Regions from separate parts of the Staphylococcus sp. GDY8P57P genome, predicted to be linked through region 4. Evidence: riboswitches for the same ligand, from Rfam matches in the RefSeq annotation. Region 4 holds a riboswitch; each other region holds the start of a gene.

Region 1 (4,227 bases), on a different contig from region 4:
TAAGTGATTTTAAAACATTTCCCAATGTTATCTTTCCTTTCTATAAAACATACATATTCAATGATAACACTTTTTATTCGTTTATATGATAGTGATTGTTCAAATAATAAAAAGGTAGGATTGAAATCATCGCTTCACAATTGACTTCTTATCCTACCTTAGTAATGTTTACGTTATGAAATTAACTTTAATTATTTTACTTCAGCTACGTCGATCACTGGTTTTTCTGTAATATAGTTACCGATATTTTCACTAAACACTTTAAAATGATCTGAATGATTGTGTGCTTCAACAGCAGCTTGATCTTTATAGTTCTCTACAACTACGAACGTATTACGTTCACTTACATCTTCATAGTGACTATAAAATGTATTACCTTCTTCTTCACGTGCATGTTTGACTAAATTCGTCATTAAATCTAAATAAGCAGCACGATGTTCTTCACTTACTTTAAGTTTTGCATTAATAATAATCATACATTTCACCCTCAATTTGTGATTTATTCACTATCATCTTACCACTTCCACACATATAAAACAGGGAGTGGGACAGAATTCTTTTTAAATTCGTCGTCTCACTCCCAACTTTCTTTGCTTGTAGAATTTCTTAGTGAAATTCTCTTTGTTGGGGCCCCGACTCCCAACTTGCTTTGCTTGTAGAATTTCTTGATGAAATTCTCTTTGCTGGGGCCCCGCCCGCAAGGATGACTAAAACTGAGAAAAGCTTGATTTAAGCGCCTTCTCAGTTCAGTCAGCTACTGCGTAATTGCAAAATAGCTTAATTATATTATTTATGTCCCAGTCTCGACTATTTATCTAGGCATAATGCCCTAGTTTATATAAAATTATTTTAATTCACGACTTTCATCTTTAATCAATGGTTTATCTGGTGATACAAATAACCATAAAATTGCTGCGATAACTGCTGGAATAATTAGCAATTGGAAAGTCATTGTCCAACCAAGTGATGCTACTAATGCACCAGCTAAGAATGGACTTAATAACGCACCAATGTTACCCCATAAGTTCATCCAACCAGATACAGTACCTGCGAAGTTTCTACCAATGTCATTCGCTGCAGCCCAGCTCATACCCATTGATACGCCCATACCACCTAAACCAAGTGATAACCAGAAAATAGTTACATATAAATTATCAGTATGTACTGCAAAGAAAATTGAAACTGCAAATACGATGAAACCTACAATAGCAATCAAACCTCTTGAAATAAATCTTGATTGACCACTGCGTAAAATTTTATCTGAAATCGCACCAGCAGATAAAATTAAAATAAACATAATGAACCAAGGTAATGAACTAATCGCCATGTCTTTAAATTCTACATGATATTGTTCAGTTAAGTACGTTGGTAACCAAATTAAGAATAATGAAATAACAAATTGTACTACAAAGTATTGACCTGCAATCGCATAGAAACTAATACGACGGAAGAATTGATTCCATGGTGGTAATGATTTCGTTGTTTGAACAAGGTCACGATTCTCCATAATGAAATGTTTCTCTGCGTCATTAACCATACGATGTTGTTCAGGTAAATCTTTCGCAATAATTCCCCATAATATTGCAATTAAGATACCTGCCACACCAAAGATATAAAATACTGCTTGCCAGTTAAATGCGTTTACAATAGCAATTGTAATGACAGGTGCTAATACAGGCCCAAAATATGAACCAGCAAGTAACATACTTGATGCTCTACCTTTCTCATCTTTAGAGAACCAGTTTGCATTAAACACGGCGTTTGATGGATACATAGGCGCTTCCCCGATACCGAATAAGAAACGAACTAAATATAATAAACCGTGATGTTTAATCATACCTGTTAAAATGGTGAAAGCACTCCACCATACTAAAGCAATTGTAATCATCTTACGTGGTCCGAATTTCTCAGCTAGCATACCTGAAGGTACTTGCATTAAAGCATAACCTAACGAGAAGAATGAAGCTAATAGACCAAATTGTTGTTTTGTCATATGTAAATCTTCCATCATTTGCGGGGCAATATACGAAATGTTGGATCTATCCATATAGGCGATTACACCTATAATAAAAAATGCTAATGCAAAAAACCAACGAACACTACTTTTCTTTTGTCTTTGTACCATAACCTCTTTTTCCTACTTCCTCTAATTTGTTGATTCTAAATATGTTGTCTAATATACTCACAAGACTCCCTATTATACAAAAATAACTCCCTTATAACCCTTACCATCATAGGGTTTTTAGCATTTATTTTTATTTATATTACCAGGTTTTGAAATCGTTTTCAATATCTTATTTAAAAGTTCTTTTATTAAATTGTACATCGTTCGTTACTTTATTCACTAATTGCGTCATTTGGGAGTGGCGCAGCATTCTTTTCACATTCATTGTCCACTCCCAGCTTGCTTAGCTTGTAAAATCACTTTCGTGATTTTTTGTGTTGGGGCCCCGACTTCCAGCTTGCTGTGTTTGTAGAATGTCGTAATGTCATTCTTTGTGGTGGGCCCCACTCCCAAGGATGACTAGAACCGACAAAAGCTTAATTTAAGCGCCTTCTCCGTTCAGTCAGCTACTGAGAATTGGTGAAATAGGATCATTATATGATTGATGTCCCTTGCTCTTCCTATTAAAATTTGAACTCTATTCGAAAAAATTGTAGAATAAATTTGAAATCAAACGTGAATCATAATTATTAAAAATTAAATAGATAATTTATCCACTGGAAGTGCCTTTGTTTAAGGCTGAGAGTAAAGAAAGAACTTTATAATTCCTGGAACCTGATCCAGTTTGCACTGGCGTAGGAAAGTGGCTTGCTAAATAACGTTCTATATAGACCAACGCTATTTCCTACGAAGGAGATAGCGTTTTTTTCATTTATTAGGAGTGATAGCCATCTTTATAGCGATAACAACTTACAAACATTTAACAGCGTCAGATTTACAACATTTTCTTGATATTAGTGAGGGGATTGATGGTTTACTCTTTCGTACCCCTATGTCTAGAGATGAGTTGCGTTCTTTTCTCAGCATATTAATCGTTGCTGGATTCCCTAGAGATAAAATCATTGTCCATAGCGATGTCGAATTATTAGAAGCGCTAAATCTTACACGTTTACATTGTCGCGAGATGGACACGTTGGCATTCCACTATAAAGAACACCATCCAGAGGTGCAGGTTAGCATGTCAACGCACTCGGTTGACACTGTTAAACAGGCTTATCGACATCACTTGGATTATGTCTTTTATGGTCATATATTTCCAACCGCTTCTAAGCCAAATCAGCAACCTAGAACATCGTCCGAAATCAACGATGTTTTGCACGTGCCTATCCCGATTTATGCCATAGGTGGTATGACGGAAGATACGATACATCAACTGCCGCCTGGCTTTGCAGGTATTTGTGCAATCTCATACTTTATGAACGCATCTTTACAACAAATTCAACATCTACGAAAGGAGTGGTTGAAAGATGCATGACGTTCTTATTATTGGTTCTGGTGTCATCGGAATGTCCATTGCAAGACACCTTAGTCACACGCATCTCGACATCGCAATCGTTGACCGAGATATACCTGGTAAACATGCATCCTATAAAGCTGGTGGCATGTTAGGTGCTCAGAATGAATTTACAGAAGATAGTGATTTATTTCGACTTGCACTCGAGTCGCGAGACCTCTTTCCTGAATTATGCCAATCTTTACAAGATGAAACGGGCATTGATATTCAATATCAAGCATCTGGATTAATTAAAATTGCGAATCAACCTAGTGATGTAGCCCATTTACGTGCACAATATCAATTCCTACACGCATTAGATCACAATGTTGTTGCGCTCTCAGACAATGACTTGGCCGATTTAACGAATGGTAATGTCTCTGCAGCAGACATGGCTATTTATATCCCAAATGATGGACAAATCAATGCGAATCATTATACGAAAGCATTGTTTAAATCTCTGCAACAACGTCACATTACGCGCTACTTTAATACAGATGTTACTGACATTCATCGTCTGAATGGCTACTATCAAATCGCATCATCTAAAGGTGATTTATATGCTAAAAAGGTTATCGTTGCAGGTGGTGCATGGTCATCTCAACTATTAAAGCAGTATCAACTACCACGTGAGGTTGTTGGCGTTAAAGGTGAAGTCCTACTTGTGGAACACGATAATTTACATTTAAATCAAACGGTATTTACGACCAATGGATGTTATGTTGTGCCA
Region 2 (4,227 bases), on a different contig from region 4:
TTCTGACCCATAGATAATTCAAATGGATGTTGGTTTTTAACAGCTTCTAAATGCAATAATTTTAAAAGTTTCATCGTTTCATTTTCAGCGATTGAAGGTTCTTGATGATTATAATGTATATATATTTCTTCATAAACTGAATTTGTTATAAATTGTAATTCAGGGTTTTGATAAACGAGATACATATGCTTGGCTGCATCTTTAATTTTCTTCAATATTGTATTCTTATAAGCCATCGTGCCTTCATATTTTATAAGTTGCATCATTGATTCTAACAGTGTTGTTTTACCTGTACCATTTTTCCCAGTTATCGTAATCCATTCTCCAGAATGAACATTTAATTCGGATGTCTGGAATAATTGTTTTTTACCACGAATAACTTGACCATTCTTAAAAGTAAATAATGTTTCAGCTTCATTAGATGGAAATGTAATCGGCTTTGGCGCATGATCCCAAGCATGAGGATGCCAAACGCCAAATTCAGTGAGTAAATGCTCACAGTTTTTTAATATGTAATCCGGTGTGCCATCTGCTATGATTTGTCCTTCATAATTCAATAAGATGACTCTATCGACATGCTCCCAAATATGTTCAACTTTGTGTTCGACAATAAGCACAGTTTGATCAGACCATAACTGAATAAGTCGTTGCCACAAATCAGCTGTAGCATCTACATCTAACATGGCAGTAGGCTCATCTAAGAAAAGCGTATTAGCTTCTTGTAAAATAGTTTCAACAATAGCGAGCTTTTGTTTCATACCGCCACTAAGATGATTAACGAATGTATTGTCCGTAACATTTAAATCAACCGATGCTAAAGCATTCTCTATAAGTGCGTCCATTTCATTGCGTGGTACTTGTTTATTTTCTAGAACGAAAGCAAGTTCTTCATACACTTTAGGCATACAAAACTGCGTATCTGGATCTTGAAAGATGACACCAGAATGTGGATCGATTTCAAGTTCATCATATTTCATAGGTAACTCAATTAGATTTGGCACAATGCCACTTAAAACATTAAGCAATGTGCTTTTACCAGATCCTGAAGGACCTAGTAAAAGCACTTTTTCTTTATCTTTAATTTCAATATTCAAATTATCGAAGATTTTACGTTCGCCATTCGGATATTTCAGACGTAAATTTTTCGCTTTTAACACTTTAATTTCCCCTTATAGGTTGTCGTAGTCTTTTTGAGAAGCAGGGCGGAATAATTTCGTCACACCTGTTTGATCTAATGCTTTAACAATGAGATAAGATAATAAGCCGGCAATGACAATACCGCTAATAGAACGGAATATAATGAATAAAAGAAGATTCCATCCTGCGACTTCAGCTAAATAACCGTAATAATAATCAACTGGAAATGAAATTAATGCAGTTGCTAATCCAGCTAATACAGCAACCATTAATGATCTAGATTTGTATTTAAAAATAGCAAAAATAATTTCACAAGCTAAACCTTGAAGAATTGCATATACAATTGTAGGAATATCAAATTTCCCCATAACAATTGTTTCACCAGCACCTGCAGCAAACTCTGCAATAAGTGCAATACCAGGTTTAGGAATAATTAAATATGCGACGATAGCTGCCATAAACCATACGCCATATGTTAATTGTTCAATATGAACACCGGCAACTTGCGCCACGTTATACGCAAACCACCATAAGTTATAAATTATCGCAAATACTACTGCAATCAGAACAGTTACAAGGATTTCTGAAAGCTTTAAACCTTTTGACATGATATTTCCTCCTAAAAAAACGCACAACCATCCGTAGAAAGTTGTGCGTGAATTTAAATAAAAAGTTTTATATGTATTTACTACAATTATTTATATTAGCAACACTTTCCTACGCTAGTTTTAACTAGTTCAGGTTCAAAGGGTTCGAGGTAAAACCTCATCTCAGTATACACACCCCTAGTGCGTTTTATATTTAATTTATTTTAAATGTATGACTTTTATGAATTAATGTCAAGGCGATTTTAATTAAATTAAATAAAATGAAAGAAAAATCGATGGGAGTGGGACAGAATTCTTTTAAATTCGTCGTATCCCCAACCTGCTTTGCTTGTAAAATCACTTTCGTGATTTTTTGTGTTGGGGCCCCGACTCCCAGCTTGCTTTGTTTGTAGAATTTCTTGATGAAATTCTCTTTGTTGGGGCCCCGACCCCAACTTGCTTTGCTTGTAGAATTTCTTGATGAAATTCTCTTTGTTGGGGCCCCGACCCCAACTTGCTTTGCTTGTAGAATTTCTTTATGAAATTCTCTTTGTTGGGGCCCCGCCCGCAAGGGTGACTAGAACTGATAAAAGCTTGAATTAAGCGCCTTCTCAGTTCGGTTAGCTACGCAAATGAATGAGTGAAACTGTAGCCTTTATAAATAATTGCTTTAGTAATTAATCTAAAGTGTCTTGAACATCTTTTTTAGTTTGTTCGATGTCATCAGTTTTTTCTTCTTTTTGTTCTTTTAATTTTTCTTCTACTTCTTTTGCTTTTTTAGCATCTTCGTTTGTCATAATGAACACTCCTTGTTAGATTAATGTTTACAATTTAAGTTTACCCATATAAAACTAGGATAAACTTATATAGGTCTCAAGATGTATTTTATTGTTTAATAAAGACAAGATTAACATCTTACTATATAATGAATTTTGAGGTGAACAGTATGTCTTTTCTTAAGAAACACACCGAGATTATTTTTAGTTATATTGTCGGTATCGTTTCACTCTTCACGGGTCTCATAATACTTATAAATTTACCTTTAATTAATCAATTAAAGGATAAAGATAAAGTTGAATTAAAAATTCATAATTTATGGGATTTCCTTAATGCATTCTTCAGTGAAATTATTAGAGTGATGAGTAGGTTCATAGGCAACTTTCCTATTATTAGTGCAGTCATAATTATTCTGTTTGGTATTCTTGTAATGCTTATTGGTTATGCATTATATAGAACTACGAAATATGATTACGACATCTCAATTTTCTTTTTAATTATTGGGATTTTATACTTCCTCATTTCAATTACTTTAATGACTCAAGTATATAGTTTTTGGGCAATTATTTTTATTATTCCTTTTATTATTCACACAGGCTACATTGTATATAAAGATGAACTTAATGTTGCTAATAGAAAAAATCATTACTTATGGATTATCTTTTCTTATGGAATAAGTTATTTAATTACTCAAATTTCTTTATACGGCAAAATTGATGCCAATGAAATTGCACCAATAGATATTTTAAGTGTAAATACATTTTTCTTAGTAATGTGGTTATTAGCGCAAGCTTCAATTTGGAATTTCTTATTCTTAAGAAGATCCTTACCATTGACTAAAGAAGAATTGGGAGAAGAAGAACCAGAATTATCAAGAACAAGTAAAGGAAATGTTTCGAATCAGTCTAAAGTTCATTTTAAACAGCTTCAAGATAAAACATCAGAATATGCACGTAAGACGAGAAGAAGTGTCGATTTAGAAAAAATCAGATCAAAACGTGATAAATTTAAGAATAAATTCAAAAATGTATTTAATATTGAAGAAGATGATATTCCTAATTGGATGAGACGGCCGAAATGGATTAAACCAGCGTATGTAGAAATATTCTGTGGTTTCATTTTATTCCTATTTACATTTATTGAATTTAATAACAGAAATGCTTTATTTGTATCAGGTGAATGGGAACTATCTCAAACACAATATGTTGTTGAATGGGTAACTTTATTATTATTAATGCTAGTTATTATCACTTATATTGCAACGACATTTACACATTTCTTAAGAGGTAAATATTATTATTTACAACTCTTTATGGTTAGTATTCTATTCTTTAAATTGTTAACTGAATTTGTAAACATTATGATTCATGGATTATTATTATCAATCTTTATAACTCCAACGTTAATCTTAATGTTGATAGCGGTTATTATCGCATTTACGTTACAATTGAGAGAAAGACCTTAATGCGTTTAATTTTGATAAGGTGGTAACGTGAAATCTATGGTGACGAAATAGACTTCACGTTCCGCCTTTTTTGTTTAATGTTGTTTTGTGTAATGATAATTTTATATTTGTTAAACTAGTGTTGAATGATAACGAGAGTATTGTATAAAATTCAAACTTAAAACAATCTAAATAGGAGCGTTTGAAAATGAAAATAGCCACATTAAATAGAGGTAAAGAAACAAAGTATTTGAATTACTATCCGCTAGTAGATGAAGCGGA
Region 3 (4,227 bases), on a different contig from region 4:
TTGCACCCATTGCACTAGAACCCATACCCGCATCACATGCGAAAATAACATGGTCAACATTGCTATAGTCATGCGCGTCTACGTCTTCAGTGTTGTAGTTATCAAGTAAGTCTTCTTCTTCGTCTTCTGATGAAGCTTCTGTATGATTGTCACCTTCAGCTTTGTTTGCTGCTACGCCAGCTGCGCCAGTACCAGTAGTGGCACCAGTTAATTTAGATGACACGCTAGATTTTTTACCTTTAGTAGATTCCATTTTTGCTGTTGCTGCTTCTAAATCTTGTTTAGGTTCTTTAGTTAATTTCATAATTAATGCGGCAACTACGAATGAAACAAGTGCTGCTAAGAATACGCCTAATACCATGTGTAAGAATTCGCCTTTAGGTGCATTTAAGCAATACACGATGAATGAACCTGGTGAAGCCGGACTCTTGAATCCGAAACCAGTTGCTTGGTAAGTTGCTACGCCAGTCATACCACCTAAAATAACAGCGATGAATAATAATGGACGCATTAATACATATGGGAAGTAAATTTCATGAATACCACCGAAGAAGTGGATGATACCTGCACCATATGAAGTTGCTTTAGCAGTACCTTTACCGAAGATCATGTACGCTAATAAGATACCGATACCTGGTCCAGGGTTTGATTCGATTGCGAATAGAATAGATTGACCTGCACTTGCGGCTTGGTCAGTACCAAGTGGTGTGAATACACCATGGTTAATCGCGTTGTTAAGGAATAAAATTTTAGCTGGTTCTACGATGATACTTACAATTGGTAATAAGTGTAAGTGTACTAAGAATTCAACTGCTACTGATAAGATGTGCATGATGAATTGCATAATTGGCGCCAATAGTTTGAAGCCAAGGATTGTCATAATGAATGCTAGAATACCTGCTGAGAAGTTATTGAATAACATTTCAAAGCCTTGTGGTGTTCTAGGTTGTAAGAATTGGTCAACTTTCTTCATTAACCAACCAACAAGTGGTCCCATAATCATTGCGCCAAGTAACATTGGTGTATCTGGTAATGCAACAATAACCCCCATAGTTGCTGTCGCTGCAACGATACCACCACGTAAGTCGTGAATTAAACGACCACCACTAAATGCGATAAGTAATGGAATTAAGTACGTGATCATTGGTCCTGCTAATTGAGATAATTCTTTATTAGGATACCAGCCATTATCAATGAAAATCGCAGCAATAAAGCCCCATGCGATAAACGCACCGATGTTTGGCATAATCATACTACTAAGGAATGAACCAAACGCTTGAACTTTACGGCCGAGACCTTTTTTCTCTTGTGTCTCTGTTTGAGCCATAACTACACCTCTTTTTTTATTCTGATTTGATACTTCAATTGTAAGGGCGTAAGAAAGCGTCTTCAACATAAAGAAAATGCCACTTTGTCACAGTAAATGTGACAACAGTGTGGCAAGGTCATGGAGAATGGGTTTAGGGTTTGGATAGAAGTAATTAGCGAGCAAATCTGAAAGCCAAGTTTTGCATATATTTTGCCGAAAATCCTGAATTTAGATTGTTATTTATAAGATGACTTATCTATAATTTGAGAATTAAAAGAGTGATGTCAAACATCTTTAAAACAAACGTGTAATTCAACTGGAGATATTTAATATCTAAAGATTAGCGATTAATAAATAGGCTATAAAATAAGTAAGAAACAATAAAGGAGTGTTGTGTATGACTGGGAATGCAGGAAACGGCTGTGTGAAATGTGGACATACAGAAGTGGAAGAGGGGACACTATCGGCAACAGGTTCTGGACTATCTAAGATGTTTGATGTCCAACATAACAACTTTAAAACAATCACTTGCAAGAATTGTGGTTATACAGAGTTTTATAAAACTGATAAAAATAGAACAAGTGATATTATTGATTTATTCTTTGGTGGATAAGTTAAGTAAATAGAATTTTAGACAGTGGTTATTAAGACCACTGTTTTTCTATGCACAATAAATCTTAATTTGTAGTAATATGACACGTTTGGTACAATTATGCTTGTAATACAATATCATCTGCTAGGGGTGCTTTAAGTGGCTGAAAGGAGTTTAAAACTCCAACCCTTCGTACCTGATCTAGTTAATACTAGCGTAGGGAAGCAAGTGAGTACATTTAGACTAAAAGATATTAAAGTTAAAAGGTTTGTTCACTTTCACTTTAATAATTTAAGATACATATAAATTTGTTTAATATACTTTGCTTATTTTCTTATGCATTCAGTGTTCAGCTGAATGTTTTTTTGTGCATGTATTGATCAGTCATTTGAGATATACCTAGTGGCATAGGAAGGTTATGTATATGAAACAAGAATTGATTAATTTTAAAAAGAATTTTCCAGCGAGCAAACGAATCTTTAAAACAGGAAAGAACGACGAAATCAAAGTTCCATTTCGTGAAATTGAGTTGTCGGATACGCAACTTGAAAGTAGTTCATTTAAAAATGAACCAATAATAGTGTACGATACAGCGGGACCTTACCATGATGAGAGTTATGAGGTAAATGTTAATCGAGGGATTCCAAAAAATAGAAGATCATGGATTGCTGAACGTGAAGATGTCGTATGCTATGAAGGACGCAAGGTTCAATCGATTGATAATGGCTTTAAGAAAGATGGTCATAAAAACTATGTAGCACACCCTTTTCATTATCAACCGAAACGTGCAATGAAAGATAAAGTTGTAACCCAAATGCATTATGCGAAACAAGGCATTATCACTAAAGAAATGGAATTCGTTGCGATTCGTGAACAAGTAGACCCAGAATTTGTGAGAGAAGAAATTGCGAGAGGACGTGCGATTATACCGAGTAACATCAATCATCCTGAATCAGAACCGATGATTATTGGAAAGAATTTTAAAGTTAAGATTAATGCGAACATTGGTAACTCCATCGTTTCATCTTCGATTGAAGCGGAAATCGAGAAATTGGTGTGGGCAATTCACTGGGGTGCAGATACGATGATGGATTTGTCGACAGGTAAGAACATCCATTCTACTCGCGAATATTTGATTCGTAATTCACCAGTTCCAGTAGGTACGGTACCAATTTATCAAGCTTTGGAAAAGGTAAACGGTGTAGCTGAAGACTTAACTTGGGAAGTTTATCGAGATACGTTAATTGAACAAGCCGAACAAGGTGTCGACTACTTCACGATTCATGCTGGCTTGTTGTTACATTACATTCCACTAACTGTCAATCGTTTAACAGGTATTGTATCGCGTGGAGGATCAATTATTGCGCAATGGTGTCTTGCACATCATGAAGAAAGTTTCTTATATACGCATTTTGAAGATATTTGTAAAATCTTAAACAAATATGATGTGGCAGTATCTCTAGGAGACGGTTTACGTCCAGGTTCAATTTATGATGCTAACGATGAAAGCCAAATTGCAGAACTTAAAACACTAGGTGAATTAACTGAAATTGCTTGGAAACATGATGTGCAAGTCATGATTGAAGGACCAGGACATATCCCAATGTATAAAATAAAAGAGAACCAGGATTTAGCAGATTTCTATTGTAAAGAAGCACCATTCTATACATTAGGCCCCTTAGTCACTGATATCGCGCCAGCATATGATCATATAACATCTGCCATTGGTGCAGCCCAAATTGCAAGTTATGGCACAGCGATGTTATGTTACGTAACACCTAAAGAACATCTTGGTTTACCAAATAAAGACGATGTTCGTGATGGTGTTGTAACATATAAAATCGCAGCGCATGCAGCCGACTTAGCGAAAGGCTTACCAGGTGCTACGGTTCGCGATGATGCGATTAGTAAAGCACGCTTTGAATTCCGTTGGATAGATCAATTCAATTTATCATTAGACCCAGAACGCGCAAGAGAATTTCATGATGAAACCTTACCCGCTGAAGCTGCAAAAATTGCACATTTCTGTAGTATGTGTGGACCCAAATTCTGTTCAATGAAATTGTCACATGAGATTCGTGATTCATATAAAGAACAATTAGAAGGTATGAGAGAAAAAGACGAAGAGTTTAGAAAATCAGGCAACAAAATCTATCAATAATACAGAATTACCTTATAGCAGTGGCTTGTGTAGTCACTGCCATTATTATTTTTGAATTAAAGGGTAAGACTTCGGGTTGTGTGATGTTAGAGTGATGGATGTCTAAATTCGGGTTAATTCGACCTGATTCATTGGGAATTTAAGAGATTTTGAGCAGTTTATATA
Region 4 (4,227 bases):
CATTCGAAGGGCGTGTTATCACGACTCTAATATCTAATAGTGTTTGATCATCATAATATTTTTTCATTGTTTCATAGTGCGCATTTGAAATGACAACCTCTAGAAGCCAACCAGTACCACTATTTTCTTTATTGATGATTACACCATCTTCTAGCTCAAATTCAGTTATACCTCCATTTTCATTAACAATTTGAAAACGTACAGCTTTAAATGTCTTCACTTCATCACATCCCCAAAAAAATTAAAATTATGCAAAAAATGAAATTATCAATAATCTAATATGAGTTTTACAATTATTTTCTTTAAATATATCAAACTTTGAGTATTAATAGGAATAAAAATCTTAAAAATAGAATTTTGACGCCATAGTTATAAATGAATACTATAGTTGTAGAAGGAGGTGACACATGCTAAACAAGATTGTGATAGTAGGTCGGTTGACCAAAAAGGCACAAATATTTGAGAAAGAGGAGGTGAAGATAGCCACGTTCTGTGTTGCAACAGAACGTAATTATAAAGATGACAACAATGAAATAGCTTGTGATTATATATTTTGTAAAGCTTTTGGTAAAACAGCTACCAATATTGAATTGTATACTGAGCAAGGCGCTTTAGTAGGTATTACTGGTCAAATGAGATCACGTAAATACGATAAAGAGGGCCAAACGCAATTTGTGACCGAATTATATGTTGAAACAATTAAATTTATGTCCCCCAAATCCAAAAATAATGATATTCTCCCTGACACCTCATTCAATGAAGACACTTATTCATACGATCACCTAGAAGTGATTGATATAAACTAATGTTCTATTAACTCCATCCCTATTTACTATAAATAACTTCTTTAATTATACTCATGGCCTCTCTTATATTATCAATTTTATAAGAGAGGTTCTTAAATTTTTAATATAATTATCTGAAAGATTTCATTAGTATTACAAGAGATACTTATATATATAGCTACTCAAAACCGTCATGAAAGTCCATAACTAAAAAATAGGATTACAGTACGTTTGTAATTTGGATGTAAAAAAGTACTGGCTTTTTTTATTTCACTGTAACCTACTATGGTTTTATGGATGTTAAAGTGTTACTTGTAAAATTTATTATTAAGACACAAACAAATCTAGGAGGATATATATAATTATGAAAAAGACAATTATTGCTTCATCATTAGCAGTAGGTTTAGGAGTAGTTGCTGGCAACGCTGGACACGCAGATGCGAGCGAAGCTCAAGTAAATAAAGCTGAATTAGCACAATTAGCACAATCAAATGATCAATCATTAAATAATAGCCCTATCCAAGAAGGTGCATATAACGTAACATTTGATTATGAAGGTTTCACTTATCATTTCGAATCAGATGGTACTAACTGGAGTTGGAACTATGCACAAACAGGCTTAGTTTCACCACAACAAGATGTTAGTGAACAAGCATCAGCTGCTACTAACCAAACTTCAGCTGAACAAGTAGCTTCTTCACAACAATCTAGTCAAGCTCAACCAACACAAGTACAACAAGCACCACAAACTCAACAAACACAACAACCACAAACTGAAGCTACAACTTCTAACTCAAGTGCTTCAAGTGGTTCTTCTGTAAATGTAAACAGTCATTTACAACAAATTGCACAACGTGAATCAGGTGGCGACATTACTGCTATTAATCCAAGTTCAGGTGCAGCAGGTAAATATCAATTCTTACAATCAACTTGGGATTCAGTAGCACCTGCTCAATATAAAGGTGTATCACCAGCACAAGCACCAGAACACGTTCAAGATGCTGCTGCTGTTAAATTATATAATACTGCAGGTCCATCACAATGGGTAACTGCTTAATTTAGCAATATAATAATATTAATTGAGTAGGCTGGGACATAATAAAGTGTCTCAGCCTGCTTTTTCATTTTGACAATAGATGACTGATTTGAAAATACGCTTAAATCAAGCTTTTTTAGCACTAGTTATCCTTGCGGGCGGGCCCCAACAAAGAGAATTTCACTAAGAAATGCTACAAGCAAAGTAAGCTAGGGAGAACAATGAGTTTATTTTATTTCTGTCCTCTCGCTTTCTGTTTTATTTGATAAATCCTAATCAATTTGATATCGTTAAATTAATAAGATAATGCTACTAGGGGAGCCATTGCCAATGGCTGAGATGATTAAATTCAGACCCTTATAACCTGATTTGGTTAATGCCAACGTAGGAAAGTAGTAATGTATATGTTATGTTCTCTTTATTGAATGATAGCTACATTTCTACGTTGAAATGTAGCATTTTTTAATTTTAAGGAGGATATGACTATGACATTTTCAACTGAGATTAAAGAGGCTTCACAACCTATTATTGAAGATATCTATAATGATGGGTTTATTCAAGACCTTTTAAAAGGGAAGTTAGACGCTCAAGCAGTACGTCAATATTTAAGAGCGGATGCATCATATTTAAAGGAATTTACAAATTTGTATGCACTTCTTATCCCAAAAGCACCAACAATGAAAGATGTTAAATTTTTAGTTGAACAAATTGAATTTATGCTAGATGGTGAAGTTGAGGCACATGAAATTTTAGCAGATTACATTAATGAACCTTATGAAGAAATTGTTAAAGAAAAAGTATGGCCTCCAAGCGGTGATCATTACATTAAACATATGTATTATCATGCCTATGCACATGAGAATGCGGCGTATACAATAGCTGCAATGGCACCATGCCCTTATGTATATGAAGTTGTAGCTAAAATGGCATTAGAGGATCAAAATCTAAATAGAGATTCTGTAACTGCAAAATGGTTTGATTTCTATAGTACAGAAATGCGTCCATTAATAGAAGTATTTGATAATTTATTAGATGAATTAACAGCAAATTGTACAGAACAAGAAAAGCATGATATTAAAGAAAGTTTCTTACAAAGTACGATTCACGAACGTAATTTCTTTAATATGGCTTATACTAACGAACAATGGAACTTCGGAGGCGACAAAAATGCATAAACCTAAAATCGCTTTAACAATCGCGGGAACTGATCCATCAGGTGGCGCTGGTGTAATGGCCGATTTAAAATCATTTCATGCCTGTGGTGTCTACGGCATGGCAGCTATTACAAGTATCGTTGCGCAAAATACTAAAGGGGTACAACATATCCATAATCTTGAGACAAGTTGGGTTCAAGAACAATTAGATAGCGTCTTCAATGACGAATTACCACACGCTATTAAAACAGGTATGATTGCGACTCATGAAACAATGGCGTTAATTCAACAATATTTGAGACAACATTCAGATATTCCATACGTTATCGATCCAGTCATGTTAGCTAAGAGTGGCGATTCGTTAATGGATGATGAAACCAAGAAACATTTACAGAATACATTACTACCTTTAGCAGATGTCGTCACGCCTAATATTCCTGAAGCAGAGGAAATAACAGGCATTAAAATAGACACGGAAGAAAATATTCGTAAAGCAGGCAATATCTTTATTAATGAAATAGGCAGTAAAGGCGTTGTCATAAAAGGTGGACACTCTGCAGATTTAAACAATGCTAAAGACTTCTTATTTACTAAGGATGATGTGTATACCTTTGAAGATCAACGCTTTGACACTAAACATACGCACGGAACTGGATGTACATTCTCAGCAGTGATTACTGCAGAACTGGCTAAAGGTAAATCTATCTATGAAGCGGTTAAAAAAGCGAAGAAATTTATTTCATTGAGTATTCAATATACGCCAGAAATTGGTCAAGGTAGAGGACCGGTAAACCATTTTGCATATATGAAGAAGGTTGGATTAGATGATGAATAATTTGGAACGTTTAAGACAAGAGAATCCTTTAGTTGTCTGTTATACAAATGATGTCGTGAAAAACTTTACGGCAAATGGATTACTTAGCATTGGTGCTAGTCCAGCAATGAGTGAAGCACCTGAAGAAGCGGAAGAATTTTATAAAGTTGCAGGGGCGTTACTTATTAATATTGGTACGATGACTAAGGCAAATGAACAAGACATTTTGGAAATAGGTAAAATAGCGAATCAGCAAGGAACACCCATTGTATTTGATCCAGTAGCAGTTGGTGCTTCTTCGTATCGCAAAGCATTTTGCCAAAAATTCTTATCAGAAGTGAAAGTATCAGTTATTAAAGGTAATGCTTCTGAAATTTTAACGTTAGTAGATGCAACAACAACGATGAAAGGTACGGATGGTGAAACTGACTTAGACGT

The links. A riboswitch is a leader RNA that binds a small molecule or an ion and turns the genes downstream of it on or off. The one in region 4 is predicted to bind thiamine pyrophosphate.
Region 1: another riboswitch for thiamine pyrophosphate. It lies ahead of KA878_RS07750 (thiamine phosphate synthase); the one in region 4 lies ahead of tenA (thiaminase II).
Region 2: another riboswitch for thiamine pyrophosphate. It lies ahead of KA878_RS06465 (ECF transporter S component); the one in region 4 lies ahead of tenA (thiaminase II).
Region 3: another riboswitch for thiamine pyrophosphate. It lies ahead of thiC (phosphomethylpyrimidine synthase ThiC); the one in region 4 lies ahead of tenA (thiaminase II).

What each region holds. Positions count from the first base shown of each region.
Region 1 is NZ_JAESLK010000019.1:175,426-179,652, reverse strand. Features, by position in the region: gene KA878_RS07765 (FUSC family protein) at 1-25, opposite strand, end outside; gene KA878_RS07760 (putative quinol monooxygenase) at 192-476, opposite strand; gene KA878_RS07755 (pyruvate MFS transporter) at 845-2,125, opposite strand; TPP riboswitch at 2,714-2,823, shown strand; gene KA878_RS07750 (thiamine phosphate synthase) at 2,889-3,479, shown strand; gene thiO (glycine oxidase ThiO) at 3,472-4,227, shown strand, end outside.
Region 2 is NZ_JAESLK010000018.1:248,650-252,876, reverse strand. Features, by position in the region: gene KA878_RS06470 (ABC transporter ATP-binding protein) at 1-1,157, opposite strand, end outside; gene KA878_RS06465 (ECF transporter S component) at 1,170-1,745, opposite strand; TPP riboswitch at 1,835-1,934, opposite strand; gene graF (glycopeptide resistance-associated protein GraF) at 2,402-2,521, opposite strand; gene auxA (lipoteichoic acid stability factor AuxA) at 2,671-3,966, shown strand; gene KA878_RS06450 (class I SAM-dependent rRNA methyltransferase) at 4,154-4,227, shown strand, end outside.
Region 3 is NZ_JAESLK010000007.1:99,662-103,888, reverse strand. Features, by position in the region: gene KA878_RS03275 (PTS mannitol transporter subunit IIBC) at 1-1,327, opposite strand, end outside; gene KA878_RS03270 (zinc ribbon domain-containing protein) at 1,707-1,922, shown strand; TPP riboswitch at 2,038-2,141, shown strand; gene thiC (phosphomethylpyrimidine synthase ThiC) at 2,326-4,062, shown strand.
Region 4 is NZ_JAESLK010000022.1:29,246-33,472, forward strand. Features, by position in the region: gene KA878_RS09410 (YwpF-like family protein) at 1-220, opposite strand, end outside; gene KA878_RS09415 (single-stranded DNA-binding protein) at 408-806, shown strand; gene KA878_RS09420 (transglycosylase family protein) at 1,150-1,842, shown strand; TPP riboswitch at 2,126-2,229, shown strand; gene tenA (thiaminase II) at 2,307-2,996, shown strand; gene thiD (bifunctional hydroxymethylpyrimidine kinase/phosphomethylpyrimidine kinase) at 2,989-3,810, shown strand; gene thiM (hydroxyethylthiazole kinase) at 3,803-4,227, shown strand, end outside.